DNA from 3 places in the Streptomyces sp. NPDC111628 genome. Region 2 is predicted to be linked to each of the others. Evidence: riboswitches for the same ligand, from Rfam matches in the RefSeq annotation. Region 2 holds a riboswitch; each other region holds the start of a gene.
What was found. A riboswitch is a leader RNA that binds a small molecule or an ion and turns the genes downstream of it on or off. The one in region 2 is predicted to bind cobalamin.

Region 1 (5,274 bases), on a different contig from region 2:
TATCGTCCGCCTCTGCACCCTGTTCGGAGCGCTGGTCCTGTCCCGGGCCACCAACGGCTCCCCGCTCTCCGAAGAGATACTGGGCGCCGCGCGCGCGGCCCTGACCGAAGCAGGCTGATCAAGGGTGCGGTGTGGGTACACGTCGACCGCACGCGTGGGCGCCGAGGCGTCCGTGGCCGGCGGAGGCGCTGGAGGAAGGTCGCCGGCGCCTGGCGCATCGGCTTCACTGTGCTCCGGACAGCGGACGCATTTCGTCGATGCTCGCGGCAACGGTCACGCCGGCCACCACAAGTCAAACAGCGAGAGCAGGGAGGATTCTCCGTGAGTAGCACGCACTTCGACGTCGTCGTCCTCGGCGCGGGACCCGGCGGGTACGTCGCCGCGATCCGCGCGGCCCAGTTGGGCAAGAGTGTCGCCGTCATCGAGAAGCAGTACTGGGGAGGCGTCTGCCTGAACGTCGGCTGCATCCCCTCCAAGGCGTTGTTGCGCAACGCCGAACTCGCCCACACCTTCCACCACGAGGCCAAGCAGTTCGGCATCTCGGGCGAGGTGAGCTTCGACTACGGCGCCGCCTACGACCGCAGCCGCCAGGTCGCCGACGGCCGGGTCAAAGGCGTGCACTTCCTCATGAAGAAGAACGCCATCACCGAGATCGACGGCCACGGCACCTTCACCGACGCCCGCACCATCGACGTCGCCCTCACCGCCGGCGGCACGCAGAGCGTCACCTTCGACGACGCCGTCATCGCCACCGGCTCCACCGTGAAGCTGCTGCCCGGCGTCGAGCTGAGCGAGAACGTCGTCACCTACGAGACGCAGATCCTCCAGCGCGAGCTGCCCGCCTCCATCGTCATCGTCGGCGCCGGAGCGATCGGCATGGAGTTCGCCTACGTACTGCGCAACTACGGCGTCGAGGTCACGATCCTCGAATTCCTCGACCGCGCCCTGCCCAACGAGGACGCCGAGGTGTCCAAGGAGATCACCCGCCAGTACAAGAAGCTCGGCGTCACCCTCCTGACCTCCACCAAGGTCGAGACCGTAGAGGACGAGGGGACCTCCGTCACCGTCACCTACACCACGGCCGACGGCAAACGGTCGGAGATCCGCACCGACAAGGTCCTGATGTCCGTCGGCTTCGCACCGCGCACCACCGGCTACGGCCTGGAGAACACCGGTGTCACCCTCACCGAACGCGGCGCCATCGCGATCGACGAGCACATGCGGACCTCAACGCCGCACCTGTACGCGATCGGCGACGTCACCGCCAAGCTCCAGCTCGCCCACGTCGCCGAGGCGCAGGGCGTCGTCGCCGCCGAAACCCTCGCCGGAGCCGAGACGATGCCGCTGGGCGACTACCGGATGATGCCGCGGGCGACCTTCAGCCAGCCGCAGGTCGCCTCGTTCGGGCTCACCGAGCAGCAGGCCCGCGCCGAAGGCCACGACGTACTGGTCGCCAAGTTCCCCTTCACCGCCAACGGCAAGGCCCACGGTCTGGGCGAACCGGGCGGCTTCGTGAAGCTCGTAGCCGACGCCGCGCACGGCGAGCTCCTCGGTGGACACATGGTCGGCGCGGACGTCGCGGAGCTTCTCCCCGAGCTCACCCTCGCGCAGAAGTGGGACCTGACGGCCACCGAACTGGCCCGCAACGTCCACACCCACCCCACCCTCGGCGAAGCACTCCAGGAAGCGTTCCACGGCCTCACCGGCCACATGATCAACCTTTGACCTCCGGGCGACCGGCCGATCGGGCGGCCGCCACCCGATCCAAGCAAGGAGCACGAGTTTGCCGAGGTCGACGCGGGCGGCGTCCCTGCCCTGTGGGCCATCCCCGAGGGCGCCGACCCCGGATGAAGTCCGCCGCCTCGACCAACCGGGCCTGAGCGAGCGCGGTTCGGCGACCACCGATGACCACCGTGCCGACGGCGCGCACCCGGCCTCCTCGCGTTGCCGCCCGGCGGCATCGCGGTTGGGCCGCCACGAGTACGTCTCCTGACTCATGCTGGGAGTTTGCTGACCAAGGGCCTCCGCACATGGGCCTGACCTGGGGCTGCGCCAATCTACGGGACAGCAAGCCGTCGGAGTCCAGGTGCGGTTCCGGATCGGCGGCGGTGACGAGGTACGCTGCGAAGCGCCTCGTGGGGGAAGCCGGTCGAAGTCCGGCGCTGACCCGCAACGGTAGGCGGAGCCCTGTACGGGGATCCGTAAGCCCGATTACCCGCGGTGGTGAAGCCCCTGTCAATCGCCGTGGACTGCGAGAGGTGCTGTGCAGGGCGCCCAGCGTCCGGGCCCGCTCCTTCGATCACGCAGGCGCACGGCCCGAGGCGAAAGCGAAACGCCTGTGGCCACGCTCCGCGACCGGACACCCACCGCCCCACCGCACCGCACGACGAACGTCGGGCCCCCACCACCGAGGCGCGCCTCACTGCCCCTGCTCGTGACCGGGCTGTGCGTCGCGCTTCCCGTCTCGCTGGCGTGCGGGGCGGGCATCGGCGCGTCGGGGCTCTCCTGGAGCGAGGCGCTGCACTACCTCTGGGCGGGGCTGACCGGCGGGACCATAGGCGCGGACGACGTCGCCGCCTACACCATCGTCTGGGAACTCCGGTTCCCACGAGCCGTGCTCGCGGCGGTCGTCGGCGCCGGCCTGGCGTCCGTCGGCGTCGCCGTCCAGGCCATGGTCCGCAACGCGCTGGCGGACCCGTTCGTCCTCGGCATCTCCTCCGGTGCCGCCGTGGGGGCCAACGCCGTGCTCATCTTCGGGGCCTTCGGCGCACTCGGTCTCTGGGCGCTGTCCACGGCGGCGTTCCTCTCCGCGCTCGCGGCCATGGTGCTGGTGTACGCGATCGCCCGGACCCCGCGGGGCCTGACTCCGCTCCGGCTGGTGCTGACCGGTACCGCGATGTACTACGGCTTCTCGGCCGTCACCACCTTCATGGTGTTCGCCGCCGAGCACGGCGAAGCGGCGCGGTCCGCCATGATGTGGCTGCTCGGCAGCCTGGGCGGGGCGAACTGGTCCTCCGTACCGATCGCCGCGGGCGCGGTCGTCGGCGGCCTCGTCCATCTCGGCTGGTCGGCCCGGCGCCTGAACGCCCTCGCGATGGGCGACGAGACCGCCGCCGCGCTCGGCGTGGACCCCGGGCGGCTGCGCAAGGAACTGTTCCTCACCGCCGCGGCCGTCACGGGTGCGGTCGTCGCGGTCAGCGGGGCGATCGGCTTCGTGGGCCTGATGGTCCCGCACGCGGCCCGGATGCTGGTCGGCGCGGACCACCGGCGGCTGCTGGCCGTGGCGCCCCTGGGCGGGGCCGTACTGCTGGTCTGGGTCGACATCCTGTCGCGGGTCGCGCTCGCCCCCGCCGAACTGCCGCTGGGCGTACTGACGGCCGCGATCGGCGTGCCCTGCTTCGTCCTGCTGATGCGCCGCCGTACCTACACCTTCGGAGGTGTGTGATGCAGGTCGAGGTCGAGGGACTCACGGTGGAGATGTCCGGCGCGCGGGTGCTCGACGAGGTGTCGCTGCGCGCGGACAGCGGCCGGTTCGTCGGGCTCGTCGGGCCCAACGGCAGCGGCAAGTCGACCCTGTTGCGCTGCGTGTACCGGGCGCTGCGCCCCACCGCCGGCGTGGTCCGGCTCGGCGGTGACGACCTGCCCTCCCTGAGCCCGCGGGAGAGCGCGCGCCGGCTCGCCGTCCTGCCGCAGGAATCGGGGGCGGAGTTCGACTTCACGGTGGCCGAGGTCGTGGCCATGGGCAGACTGCCGCACCAAGGGGCGGCCGCCCGGACCTCCGACGAGGACCGGCACGTCTGCGCCGCCGCCCTGGCAGGAGTCGGCGCGGGCCATCTGACCGACCGCGGCTTCCTCACCCTCTCCGGCGGGGAGCGGCAACGGGTGCTGATCGCCCGCGCCCTCGCCCAGCAGCCGCGGATCCTCGTCCTGGACGAGCCCACCAACCACCTGGACATCGCCCAGCAGTTGGAGGTCCTGTCCCTGGTGCGGGCCAGCGGGACGACCGTGCTCGCCGCCCTGCACGACCTCAACCTCGCCGCGCTCCACTGCGACCGCCTGCACGTCGTCGACGGCGGACGGATCGTCGCCTCCGGCGCCCCGCACGACGTTCTCACGGCCGATTTGCTGGCCGACGTCTTCGGAGTGCGGGCGCACCGCGTCGCCCACCCGGAGACCGGCGCGCTCCAGCTGCTCTTCGACCGCCTGCCGGCTCAGTAGTACGCCCCGCTCGTTCGCCCCGCCTCGTTCGCCCTGCCTCGTCCGCTTCGCCCGCCCTCGAAGGAGTCACCACCAGCATGCCGAACCGCGCACGCCCCGCCGCCCTGGTCCTGGCCCTCGCCCCCGTCCTCGCCTTCGCCGTCTCCGGCTGCGGGGCGGACGTCCCGCCGGAGGAGGGGAAGGGGGGCGGCGCCCGGGCGTCGTCGGACGGGCACTATCCGGTGACGGTCGAGAACTGCGGCGAGAGGCTGACGTTCGAGCAGGCCCCGCGGCGCGTGGTCACCAACGACGTGGGAATCACCGAGATCATGTTCGCCCTCGGCCTCGAGGACCACATGGCCGGATACGTCATGCCCGACGACAAGGGCGATCTCACGAAGGTGCCGTGGAAGGACGGCTACCGGAAGACCACCTGGCTGTCGAAGGAGCGCATCAACAAGGAACTGGTCCTGGACGCCCGTGCCGACCTGGTCTTCGCGGGCTGGAACTACGGCTTCAGCGAGGGAGACGGATTCACCCCTCAGGCGCTGCGCAGCCTGGGCATCGACTCGTACCTGCTCAGTGAGTCGTGCCGCAACGGACAGGGCAAGGCCCGCGGCGTGATGCCCCCGCTCGACGCGCTCTACACGGACCTGCGCAACCTGGGGAAGGTGTTCGACGTCGAGGACCGGGCCGAGACCCTCGTCGCCCGGTTCCGTGACCAGGTCGCCCAGGCGCAGGCGAAGGCCCCCAAGGGCGCCGACCGGCCCCGGGTGTTCCTCTACGACAGCGGCGAGGACAAGCCGCTCACCTCCGGGGCCTACGCCGGGCCCCACGACATCATCACCAAGGCCGGCGGCGACCACGTCATGAAGGACCTGAAGGACAGCTGGACCACCGTGGGCTGGGAAACGGTCGTCGCCCGTGACCCCGAGGTCATCGTGATCAACGACTACGGGGACACCACCGCCGAGCAGAAGCGCCGCTTCCTCAAGTCCTACAAGCCGCTCGCCAACGTCTCCGCCGTCAAGAACGACCGGATCGTCACCCTCGACTACGTCGACCTCGTCGAGAGTC
Region 2 (5,274 bases):
GGTGCCGGACGCGGGGGGCCAGTGGACCTACGCGACCCTGGCGCTCGGCTCGGCCCTGGCGCTGTTCATGTACCCGCACTCGATCACCGCCACGCTGTCCTCGCGCAGCCGTGAGGTGATCCGCCGCAACACCACGATCCTGCCGCTGTACTCGCTGATGCTGGGCCTGCTCGCGCTGCTCGGCTTCATGGCGATCGCGGCCGGGGTGAAGGTGGACAACGGCCAGCTGGCGATCCCGCAGCTGTTCGAGAACATGTTCCCGGACTGGTTCGCGGGTGTCGCCTTCGCGGCGATCGGCATCGGCGCGCTGGTCCCGGCGGCGATCATGTCGATCGCGGCCGCGAACCTGTTCACCCGCAACATCTACAAGGACTTCATCAAGCCGGACGCCACGCCGCAGCAGGAGACGAAGGTCTCCAAGCTGGTGTCGCTGCTGGTGAAGGTGGGCGCGCTGATCTTCGTCCTGGGCATGGACAAGACCGTCGCGATCAACTTCCAGCTGCTGGGCGGCATCTGGATCCTGCAGACCTTCCCGGCCCTGGTCGGCGGCCTGTTCACCCGCTGGTTCCACCGCTGGGCGCTGCTCGGCGGCTGGGCGGTCGGCATGGTCTACGGCACCGTCGCCGCCTACGGTGTCGCCTCGCCGACGCAGAAGCACTTCGGCGGCTCCTCCGACGAGATCCCCGGCATCGGCGAGATCGGCTACATCGGTCTCACCGCCTTCGTGCTGAACGTGCTGGTCACCGTGGTCCTGACCTTCGTCCTGCGGGCCGTCAAGGCGCCCGACGGCGTCGACGAGACCAAGCCGTCCGACTACACGGCGGACGCCGGCGACCCCGGCGTCCAGGTGGAACTGCCCCCGGCCACGGCGGGCAGCTCGCACTAGCGGCGCTCTTCAGCGGGCCGTCGGAGAAATCCGGCGGCCCGTTGTCGTACCCGTGGGGCACACTCGGCGTCATGGACTTCGTGATCCGGCGGGCGACGGCCGAGGAGTACGACACCCTCGGCGAGATCACCGCGCAGGCCTATCTGCGCGACGGCCTCCTCGACTTCGGGGAGAGCGACACCTACCTGGACGAGCTGCGCGACGTGGCCAAGCGGGCGGCGGCCGCCGAGGTGCTGGTCGCCGTGGCCGACGGCCGGGTGCTCGGCGGCGTGACCTTCGTGCCCTCCGGCGGCCCCATGGCGGACATCGCGCGTCCCGGCGAGGCCGAGATACGCATGCTCGCCGTCGCCCGCGAGGCACGCGGCCGCGGGGCGGGCGAGGCTCTGGTGCGGGCCTGCCTCGACCGCGCCCGGACGGTGGCCGGTTGCACGGGCGTCGTGCTGTCGACCCAGACCGCCATGCGCACCGCCCACCGCCTCTACGCCCGCCTGGGCTTCGCCCGCACGCCCGACCGCGACTGGAACCCGCTGCCGGAGCTGGACGACATCACGCTGCTCACCTACGCACTGACGCTCTGACACGGCCGCGGCACCCCGCCACAACACCCCGCCGAGACACAACATCTGGGGGTGCTCGCGCCCCCCGGCACAAGATGTATGCTCGTGCTCGCTGTCGCCGCAGGGGAATCCGGTGCGAATCCGGAACTGTCCCGCAACGGTGTACTTGCGTGCATCCGTACGTCTTCGCACGTGCGCGCACGCCTGTCCAGTCCGAGGACCTGCCGACAGTGCGCCCGGCCGTCCCGGTCCGGGTGCCATGTCGTCCGGGCCTCGTGGAGTGGGCCGGTGGACGCGGACGCCGTGCGCGCTCGTGAGCCCCCCTGCCCTCCGCCAGGCCCCGTGCCGAGCGAGGGAGTGCTCCACGTGACCATCGCGCCAGCCGATCCGGCTTCAGCGACCCCGGTGACGGCGACCGGGGAACCCGACGGACCCGGTGCCGCCCTGCTGCGGACCCTGACCGGGCTGACCGCCGACCTCCAGGGCGCCGACCCCGGCCGGGTGGCCGCCGCCGCACTGCGCGGCCGGTCCGCCCGCGCCGACGAGGCCGAGCTGCGCGAGCTGGCCACCGAGGCGGCCGCCGGTCTGATCTCGGAGGACCCGGTCTACTCCCGGCTGGCCGCCCGCCTGCTGACCATCGGCATCCGCGCCGAGGCCGCCTCCCAGGGCGTCGTCACCTTCACCGGCTCCGTCGCCACCGGCCACCGCGAGGGCCTGATCGCCGACCGCACCGCGGCCTTCGTACGGCTGCACGCGGCCCGCCTCGACGGGCTGATCGACCCGGCCGCCGACGACCGCTTCGGCTACTTCGGCCTGCGCACCCTCTACAGCCGCTACCTGCTCCGCCACCCGATCACCCGCAAGGCGGTGGAGACGCCCCAGCACTTCCTGCTGCGGGTCGCCGCCGGACTCGCCGAAGACGACACCTCCCGCGCGGTGGACGAGGTCGCCGCCCTGTACGGCCTGATGAGCCGCCTGGACTACCTGCCCTCCTCCCCCACCCTCTTCAACTCCGGCACCCGGCACGCCCAGATGTCGTCCTGCTACCTCCTGGACTCCCCCAAGGACGAGCTGGACTCCCTCTACGACCGCCTCCACCAGGTGGCCCGCCTGTCCAAGCACGCCGGCGGCATCGGCATCGCCTACTCCCGCGTCCGCGCCCGGGGTTCGCTGATCCGGGGCACCAACGGGCACTCCAACGGCATCGTCCCGTTCCTGAAGACGCTGGACGCCTCGGTGGCGGCCGTGAACCAGGGCGGCCGGCGCAAGGGCGCGGCGGCGGTCTACCTGGAGACCTGGCACGCGGACGTCGAGGAGTTCCTGGAGCTGCGGGACAACACCGGCGAGGACGCCCGCCGTACGCACAACCTGAACCTCGCGCACTGGGTGCCGGACGAGTTCATGCGGCGGGTGGACGCCGACGGGACCTGGTCGCTGTTCTCCCCCGCCGACGTGCCGGAGCTGACCGACCTGTGGGGCGAGGAGTTCGACGCGGCCTACCGCAGGGCGGAGGAGGCGGGGCTCGCCCGCAAGTCGCTGCCCGCCCGCGAGCTGTACGGCCGCATGATGCGCACCCTCGCGCAGACCGGCAACGGCTGGATGACCTTCAAGGACACCGCCAACCGCACGGCGAACCAGACCGCGACCCCCGGTCACGTCGTCCACTCCTCCAACCTCTGCACGGAGATCCTGGAGGTCACCGACGACGGGGAGACGGCGGTCTGCAACCTGGGCTCGGTCAACCTCGGCGCGTTCGTCGACCCGGCGCAGGGGGACATGGACTGGGAGCGCCTGGACGCCACCGTCCGCACCGCGGTCACCTTCCTGGACCGGGTCGTCGACATCAACTTCTACCCGACCGAGCAGGCGGGCCGCTCCAACGCCCGCTGGCGCCCGGTCGGCCTCGGCGCGATGGGCCTCCAGGACGTCTTCTTCCAGCTGCGCCTGCCCTTCGACTCCCCCGAGGCGAAGGCCCTGTCCACCCGCATCGCCGAGCGGATCATGCTCGCCGCGTACGAGACCTCCGCCGACCTCGCCGAGCGGGGCGGCCCGCTGCCGGCCTGGGAGAAGACCCGTACGGCCAAGGGGGTGCTGCACCCGGACCACTACGGCGTCGAGCCCGCCTGGCCGGAGCGCTGGGCCGCGCTGCGCGCGCGCATGGCGACCACCGGGCTGCGCAACTCGCTGCTCCTGGCCATCGCGCCGACCGCGACCATCGCCTCCATCGCCGGGGTCTACGAGTGCATCGAGCCGCAGGTGTCCAACCTGTTCAAGCGCGAGACGCTGTCGGGTGAGTTCCTCCAGGTCAACTCGTACCTGGTGGACGACCTCAAGCGGCTCGGCGTGTGGGACGCACGCACCCGTGAGGCGCTGCGCGAGGCCAACGGCTCGGTGCAGGGCTTCACCTGGATCCCCGAGGACGTGCGCGCGCTGTACCGCACGGCCTGGGAGATCCCGCAGCGCGGCCTGATCGACATGGCCGCCGCCCGCACCCCTTACCTCGACCAGGCCCAGTCGCTGAACCTGTTCCTGGAGACGCCGACCATCGGGAAGCTCTCCTCGATGTACGCGTACGCCTGGAAGCAGGGCCTGAAGACCACGTACTACCTGCGTTCGCGCCCGGCGACCCGGATCGCCCGCGCCGCGGCCCGCGCCACCACCGTCCCCGTGCAGGCCGGCCCGGACCCCGAAGCGGTCGCCTGCTCCCTGGAAAACCCCGAGTCCTGCGAGGCCTGCCAGTAATGACCACCGAGATCCCCGCGAACCCCGCGACGCCCGTCACGAAGAACCTGCTCGACCCGGGCTTCGAGCTGACCCTGCGCCCCATGCGCTACCCGGACTTCTACGAGCGCTACCGGGACGCCATCAAGAACACCTGGCACGTCGAGGAGGTCGACCTCCACTCGGACGTCGCCGACCTGGCGAAGCTCAGCCCCATGGAGCAGCACCTGATCGGCCGCCTGGTGGCCTTCTTCGCCACGGGTGACTCGATCGTCGCGAACAACCTGGTGCTGACCCTCTACAAGCACATCAACTCCCCCGAGGCGCGGCTGTACCTGTCCCGCCAGCTCTTCGAGGAGGCCGTCCACGTCCAGTTCTATCTGACGCTGCTCGACACCTACCTGCCCGACCCGGAGGACCGCGCCGCCGCCTTCGCGGCCGTGGAGAACATCCCGTCCATCCGGGAGAAGGCCGAGTTCTGCTTCAGGTGGATGGACTCGGTGGAGTCGATCGACCGGCTGGAGACGCCGGCCGACCGGCGCCGCTTCCTGCTGAACCTGATCTGCTTCGCGGCCTGCATCGAGGGCCTGTTCTTCTACGGCGCCTTCGCCTACGTCTACTGGTTCCGCAGCCGGGGGCTGCTGCACGGCCTGGCCACCGGCACCAACTGGGTGTTCCGGGACGAGACCATGCACATGTCCTTCGCGTTCGACGTCGTCGACACCGTGCGCAAGGAGGAGCCGGAGCTGTTCGACGACCGGCTCCAGGAGCAGGTCACCGACATGCTGCGGGAGGCCGTCGAGGCCGAGCTGCAGTTCGCGCGCGACCTGTGCGGTGACGGCCTCCCGGGCATGAACACCGACTCGATGCGGCAGTACCTGGAGTGCGTGGCCGACCAGCGTCTGACGCGCCTCGGCTTCGCCCCGGTGTACGGCTCCGAGAACCCCTTCTCCTTCATGGAGCTGCAGGGGGTTCAGGAGTTGACCAACTTCTTCGAGCGGCGCCCCTCGGCGTACCAGGTGGCGGTGGAGGGCACGGTCGACCTGTCCGAGGACTTCTGAGTCTTCTGGGTCTCCTTCCCGTGGCGGGTCCGGGCCTCCCCGTCCTCCT
Region 3 (5,274 bases), on a different contig from region 2:
TCATGGGCCCGGGCAGCCTGCGCGAGCGTGAAGGCGAGGTGCAGGCAGGTCTGCACGGCGACCGTCAGGCCTGCCACCGTACGGCGGCGCCGTTCGTGGGCCCCGAAGGCCCAGCCGACGGCCCCGACCGCCAGGGTGCCGGAGAGGAGCACCCACCAGGGCAGCCCCTCCCCCGACATCAGCACGTGTCCGAGGGCGGCGAGCAGCACGCAGACGGCCGCGAAGACCGCGGCTCTTGTCGTGCGGAGACACCACCCAGCACTCATGGCGGCTCATCCTTGCAGTCTCGACGCCCCGTCAGGGGGAGTACGAGAAGTTCCCGGACCCGCGACTCAACCCGCTCGCGGTGATTCATGTCACGTCAACCCATGGGAACTTCGGACGAGTTGCGGCCGACCGCCTCCCCGAGGAGGGGCGTCGTTGGCGACGGGACAGACAGGGCGAACCGGGCAGGACGGGTGGAGTGTGCGGGCCGCCGCGACCTTGGCCAGTCCCACCTCCACGTGCACGTCGAGGCGCGTCGATTCCCGTGGCGGCGCACATCGACAGCGATCTTATTGCACAATGTTCGCAACAACTTTCAAGGTGCAAGAAAGGTCGGTCGATGGGGTCTGCGGTGGTGCTGGGCATCGAGTCGTCCTGCGACGAGACGGGCGCCGGTCTGGTCCGGAACGGGCGGCTGCTGGGGAACGCGGTGGCGTCGAGCATGGACGAGCACGCCCGCTTCGGCGGTGTGGTGCCCGAGATCGCCTCCCGCGCCCACCTTCACGCGCTGCGTCCGGTCGTCCGGCGGGCACTGGACGAGGCCGGGCTGCGGCTGTCCGACATCGGGGCGGTCGCCGTGACCACCGGCCCCGGGCTGTCGGGTGCCCTGCAGGTGGGTCTCGCCGGTGCGAAGGGCATCGCCTACTCGCTCGGGGTGCCGTTGTACGGGGTGCACCACCTGGCCGGGCACGTCGCCGCCGACACGCTGGAGCACGGCCCGCTGCCCAACCCGTGCATGGTCCTCATCGTCTCCGGCGGCCATACCTCTCTGCTCCTCGTCCGCGACCTTGCCCGGGACCGGATCACGCACCTCGGAGACACGCTCGACGACGCGGCCGGGGAGTGCTTCGACAAAGTGGCGCGGGTCTTCGGACTGCCGTACCCCGGCGGTCCGGCCATCGACCGGACAGCGCGAGTGGGGGATCCTCGCGCTGTCCCCTTTCCGCGCCCGCTGCCGGGGTCGTACGACTTCTCCTTCTCGGGGCTGAAGACGGCAGCCGCCCGCTGGGCGGAGGGACATGCCGGACGTGAGCTGCCGGTGGCCGACGGCGCGGCCTCGCTCCAGGAGGCCGTCGCCGACGTCCTGACCCGCAAGGCCGTCGCCGCCTGCGCCGAGCACGGGGTGGGCACCCTCGTCGTGGTCGGCGGCGTCGCCGCGAACTCGCGGGTGCGGTCACTGGCCGAAGAGCGCTGCCGCGCGGCCGGGGTCGAGCTGCGGGTGCCGCCACTGCGGCTGTGCACCGACAACGGCGCGATGATCGCGGCCGTCGGCGACCTCCTCGTACAGGCCGGAGCCGAACCGGCCCCGCTCAACGTGTCCATCGACCCGTCGGCGCCCCTGGAGTACGCCGCCCTGCACCCGGCCGCCACCGGACGGGCGGTGGCCGCCTGATGAGGGCCGACATCCACGTCCACCGGGGCGCCGAACTGCTCGTGCACACCGACGCACTGCGGTCGGTGTACGTCGACGCCTTCTGCGCCCCGCCCTGGAACGAGGACGAAGCAAGGGCGACGGAATTCGTCTGCCGGCTGCCGACGAACGTGGGCCGTCCCGGCTTCACGGCCGCGACCGCCGTGCGTGACGGGGACCTACTGGGCTTCGCAACCGCTTGGACGACCCCGGCGCCCTTCCCCACCGACCGCTGCTACCCGCAGGCCGCCGCCGGCCTCGGTCCCACGGACACCGCGGACTGGCTGTGCGGGGCCCTGGAGATCGACGAACTGGCCGTCCGTCCCGCCGCACGCGGCACCGGACTCGCCGGGGACCTCCTAGAAGCGGTGACGGCGGGCGCGCCCGACGGGCGTGCCTGGCTGCTGACCTCCGTCCAGAACACGCGGGCCGTGGCCTTCTACCGCCGCCAGGGGTGGACGCAGGCCACCCACCCGTCCCCCGCCGGCAAGGGCATCGTCGTCTTCCTCGGTCCGCGCCACCCCGCCGGCGCGCGGGGCAGGAGCGCGGTTCCGGAGGCGTGACACGGGTCACCGCCCGGATGCCGGGCGCCTGCACTCCTGACGGGCCGGCTGCCCGTAGGCTGCCCGCAGCAGCTGGTTCGCCCCGTTCTCCAGACGGGGTGTCGTAAGAGGGAACCCGGTGGGAATCCGGGACTGCCCCGCAGCGGTGAGCGGGAACGACCGCCGTCATACGCACTGGGTCCGAGGTACCGGGCCCGGGAAGCGACGGCCAGTAGGTGTCCTCGAACGGAGAGGACGTGCCCGCGAGTCCGAAGACCTGCCAACTGCCCGCGCGCGAACCGTTCGTGCGTGGACATCCCGGTGACCTCGAGGGCGGGTCGGCGTACATACCAGGCGGATGTGTCTGCCCTGCTGCGCAGCGTAGGTCACGCCCGGTGTGTCACTCCTTCGCGTACTCGTCCCGTCTCCGGGATCTCAGGGATTCATCTCGCGAAGGAGATCTCCGTGACCACGAAGTCCGCAGCCGCGGCGGCACGGGCCACCGTGTACGGCTACCCCCGCCAGGGGCGGAACCGGGAACTGAAGAAGGCCGTCGAGGGTTACTGGAAGGGCCACGTCACCGCCGACTCCCTGCGCGCCACGGCCGCGGAGCTGCGCCGGACGAACTGGCAGCAGTTGGCCGACGCCGGCATCGACGACGTACCCACCGGTGACTTCTCGTACTACGACCATGTGCTCGACACCACCGTGATGGTCGGCGCGATTCCCGAGCGTCACCGTTCCGCCGTGGCAGACGACGCGCTCGGCGGCTACTTCGCCATGGCGCGCGGCACCCAGGAGGTGGCGCCACTGGAAATGACCAAGTGGTTCGACACCAACTACCACTACCTCGTCCCGGAACTGGGCCCGGACACCGCGTTCACCGCCGACTCCACCAAGCAGGTCGACGAACTGAAGGAGGCCCTCGCCCTCGGCCTCACTGCCCGGCCCGTTCTCGTCGGTCCCGTCACCTACCTTCTGCTGGCCAAACCCGCCCCGGGCGTGCCCGCGGGCTTCGACCCGCTCACCCTGCTGGACCGGCTCCTGCCCGTCTATGCCGAGGTCCTGGCCGATCTGCGGGCCGCGGGCGCGGAGTGGGTGCAGCTGGACGAACCCGTTCTCGTGCAGGACCGCACCCCGGCCCAACTCAACGCCGCCGAACGCGCCTACCGCGACCTCGGCGCCCTTGCCGACCGGCCGAAGCTGCTGGTCGCCTCCTACTTCGACCGGCTCGGCGATGCGCTGCCGATGCTCGCCAAGGCCCCGGTCGAAGGGCTTGCCCTGGACTTCACCGGGAGCGCCGCCAACCTCGACGCGCTGGCCGCCGTCGGCGGGTTGCCCGGAAAACGCCTGGTCGCCGGTGTCGTGAACGGCCGCAACATCTGGGTCAACGATCTCGCCCGCTCCCTGTCGACCCTCGGCACCCTGCTGGGCCTGGCCGACCGCGTCGACGTGTCCGCCTCCTGTTCCCTGTTGCACGTCCCCCTGGACACCGCCGCCGAGCGGGACATCGAGCCGCAGATCCTGCGCTGGCTCGCCTTCGCGAAGGAGAAGACCGTCGAGGTCGTCACCCTCGCCAGGGGCCTCGCCCAGGGCACCGACGCCATCGCCGCCGACCTGGCGGCCAACCGCGCCGACCTCGCCTCCCGCGCCAACTCCCCCATCACCCGCGATCCCGACGTCCGCGCCCGTGCCGCCGCGGTCTCCGGGGCCGACACGCGACGTTCCCAGTCCTACGCGGAGCGCGCCGCGGCACAGCGCTCGCACCTGCGCCTGCCGTTGCTGCCGACGACCACGATCGGTTCCTTCCCGCAGACCGGCGAACTGCGCACCGCTCGCGCCGACCTGCGTGCCGGGCGGATCGACACGGCCGGCTACGAGGAGCGGATCAAGACGGAGATCCAGGAGGTGATCTCCTTCCAGGAGCAGACCGGCCTCGACGTCCTGGTGCACGGCGAACCCGAACGCAACGACATGGTCCAGTACTTCGCCGAACAGCTGACCGGCTACCTCGCCACCCGGCACGGCTGGGTCCAGTCCTACGGCACCCGTTACGTCCGCCCGCCGATCCTGGCCGGCGACATCTCCCGTCCGGACCCGATGACCGTGCGCTGGACCACGTACGCCCAGTCCCTCACCGGCCGCCCGGTCAAGGGCATGCTCACCGGTCCCGTCACCATGCTCGCCTGGTCCTTCGTCCGTGACGACCAGCCCCTCGCCGACACCGCCCGCCAGGTCGCGCTCGCCCTGCGCGACGAGGTGCACGACCTGGAGGCCGCGGGTACGTCCGTCATCCAGGTGGACGAACCCGCCCTGCGCGAGACGCTGCCCCTGCGCACCGCCGACCGGGCCGGATACCTGTCCTGGGCCACCGAAGCCTTCCGGCTCACCACCTCCGGCGTCCGCCCGGAGACGCAGATCCACACCCACATGTGCTATGCCGAGTTCGGCGACATCGTGCGGGCCATCGACGACCTCGACGCCGACGTCATCAGCCTGGAGGCGGCCCGTTCCCAGATGCAGGTGGCTCGCGAACTCGCCGTCCACGGCTACCCGCGCGAGGCCGGACCAGGCGTCTGGGACATCCACTCCCCCCGCGTGCCCAGCGCCGAGGAGATGGCCGACCTCCTGTGTGACGGCCTGAAGGCCATCCCCGCCGAACGGCTCTGGGTCAATCCCGACTGTGGCCTGAAGACCCGCGCCTGGCCCGAGACCCGGGCCTCGCTCGAACACCTGGTGGCCGCCGCCCGCGCACTCCGCAACGAGCTGTCCCGCTCCTGACCCACACGGAAGCGCCTTCCGGTGTCCGGCGGCGCGGTCAGGAGGCCGTACGCCGTCGTGGCGGCGTGATGGCGTACAGGTCGAGGATGTCCGGTCGGGGCGCCACGCCCGGTCCACCCGCGCGTGCCCAGGCCGCGATGTCCTCGGTGGCGCCCGCGTCGTTGACCAGCCCCGGCCAGACGGCCCGGGCGCCCGCGGCACGGCCCTCGGCAGAGGGCTGGACGACGATGACGTTGGCGTGGTCGCAGGCGTCGAGGCAGTCGGAGACGCGTACCG

Region 1: linked by a shared signal. The riboswitch ahead of ACZ7MF_RS11855 (FecCD family ABC transporter permease) and the one ahead of ACZ7MF_RS05710 (ribonucleoside-diphosphate reductase subunit alpha) in region 2 are both predicted to bind cobalamin.
Region 3: linked by a shared signal. The riboswitch ahead of metE (5-methyltetrahydropteroyltriglutamate--homocysteine S-methyltransferase) and the one ahead of ACZ7MF_RS05710 (ribonucleoside-diphosphate reductase subunit alpha) in region 2 are both predicted to bind cobalamin.

What each region holds. Positions count from the first base shown of each region.
Region 1 covers NZ_JBVKBZ010000002.1:926,729-932,002, forward strand. Annotated here, with positions in the region: gene ACZ7MF_RS11845 (TetR/AcrR family transcriptional regulator) at 1-118, shown strand, start outside; gene lpdA (dihydrolipoyl dehydrogenase) at 322-1,725, shown strand; cobalamin riboswitch at 2,090-2,237, shown strand; gene ACZ7MF_RS11855 (FecCD family ABC transporter permease) at 2,339-3,445, shown strand; gene ACZ7MF_RS11860 (ABC transporter ATP-binding protein) at 3,445-4,218, shown strand; gene ACZ7MF_RS11865 (ABC transporter substrate-binding protein) at 4,296-5,274, shown strand, end outside.
Region 2 covers NZ_JBVKBZ010000001.1:1,159,604-1,164,877, reverse strand. Annotated here, with positions in the region: gene mctP (monocarboxylate uptake permease MctP) at 1-886, shown strand, start outside; gene ACZ7MF_RS05715 (GNAT family N-acetyltransferase) at 958-1,464, shown strand; cobalamin riboswitch at 1,543-1,686, shown strand; gene ACZ7MF_RS05710 (ribonucleoside-diphosphate reductase subunit alpha) at 1,810-4,185, shown strand; gene ACZ7MF_RS05705 (ribonucleotide-diphosphate reductase subunit beta) at 4,185-5,225, shown strand; gene ACZ7MF_RS05700 (hypothetical protein) at 5,138-5,274, opposite strand, start outside.
Region 3 covers NZ_JBVKBZ010000003.1:839,181-844,454, forward strand. Annotated here, with positions in the region: gene ACZ7MF_RS18805 (hypothetical protein) at 1-266, opposite strand, end outside; gene tsaD (tRNA (adenosine(37)-N6)-threonylcarbamoyltransferase complex transferase subunit TsaD) at 605-1,657, shown strand; gene ACZ7MF_RS18815 (GNAT family N-acetyltransferase) at 1,657-2,238, shown strand; cobalamin riboswitch at 2,308-2,504, shown strand; gene metE (5-methyltetrahydropteroyltriglutamate--homocysteine S-methyltransferase) at 2,683-4,998, shown strand; gene ACZ7MF_RS18825 ((2Fe-2S) ferredoxin domain-containing protein) at 5,036-5,274, opposite strand, start outside.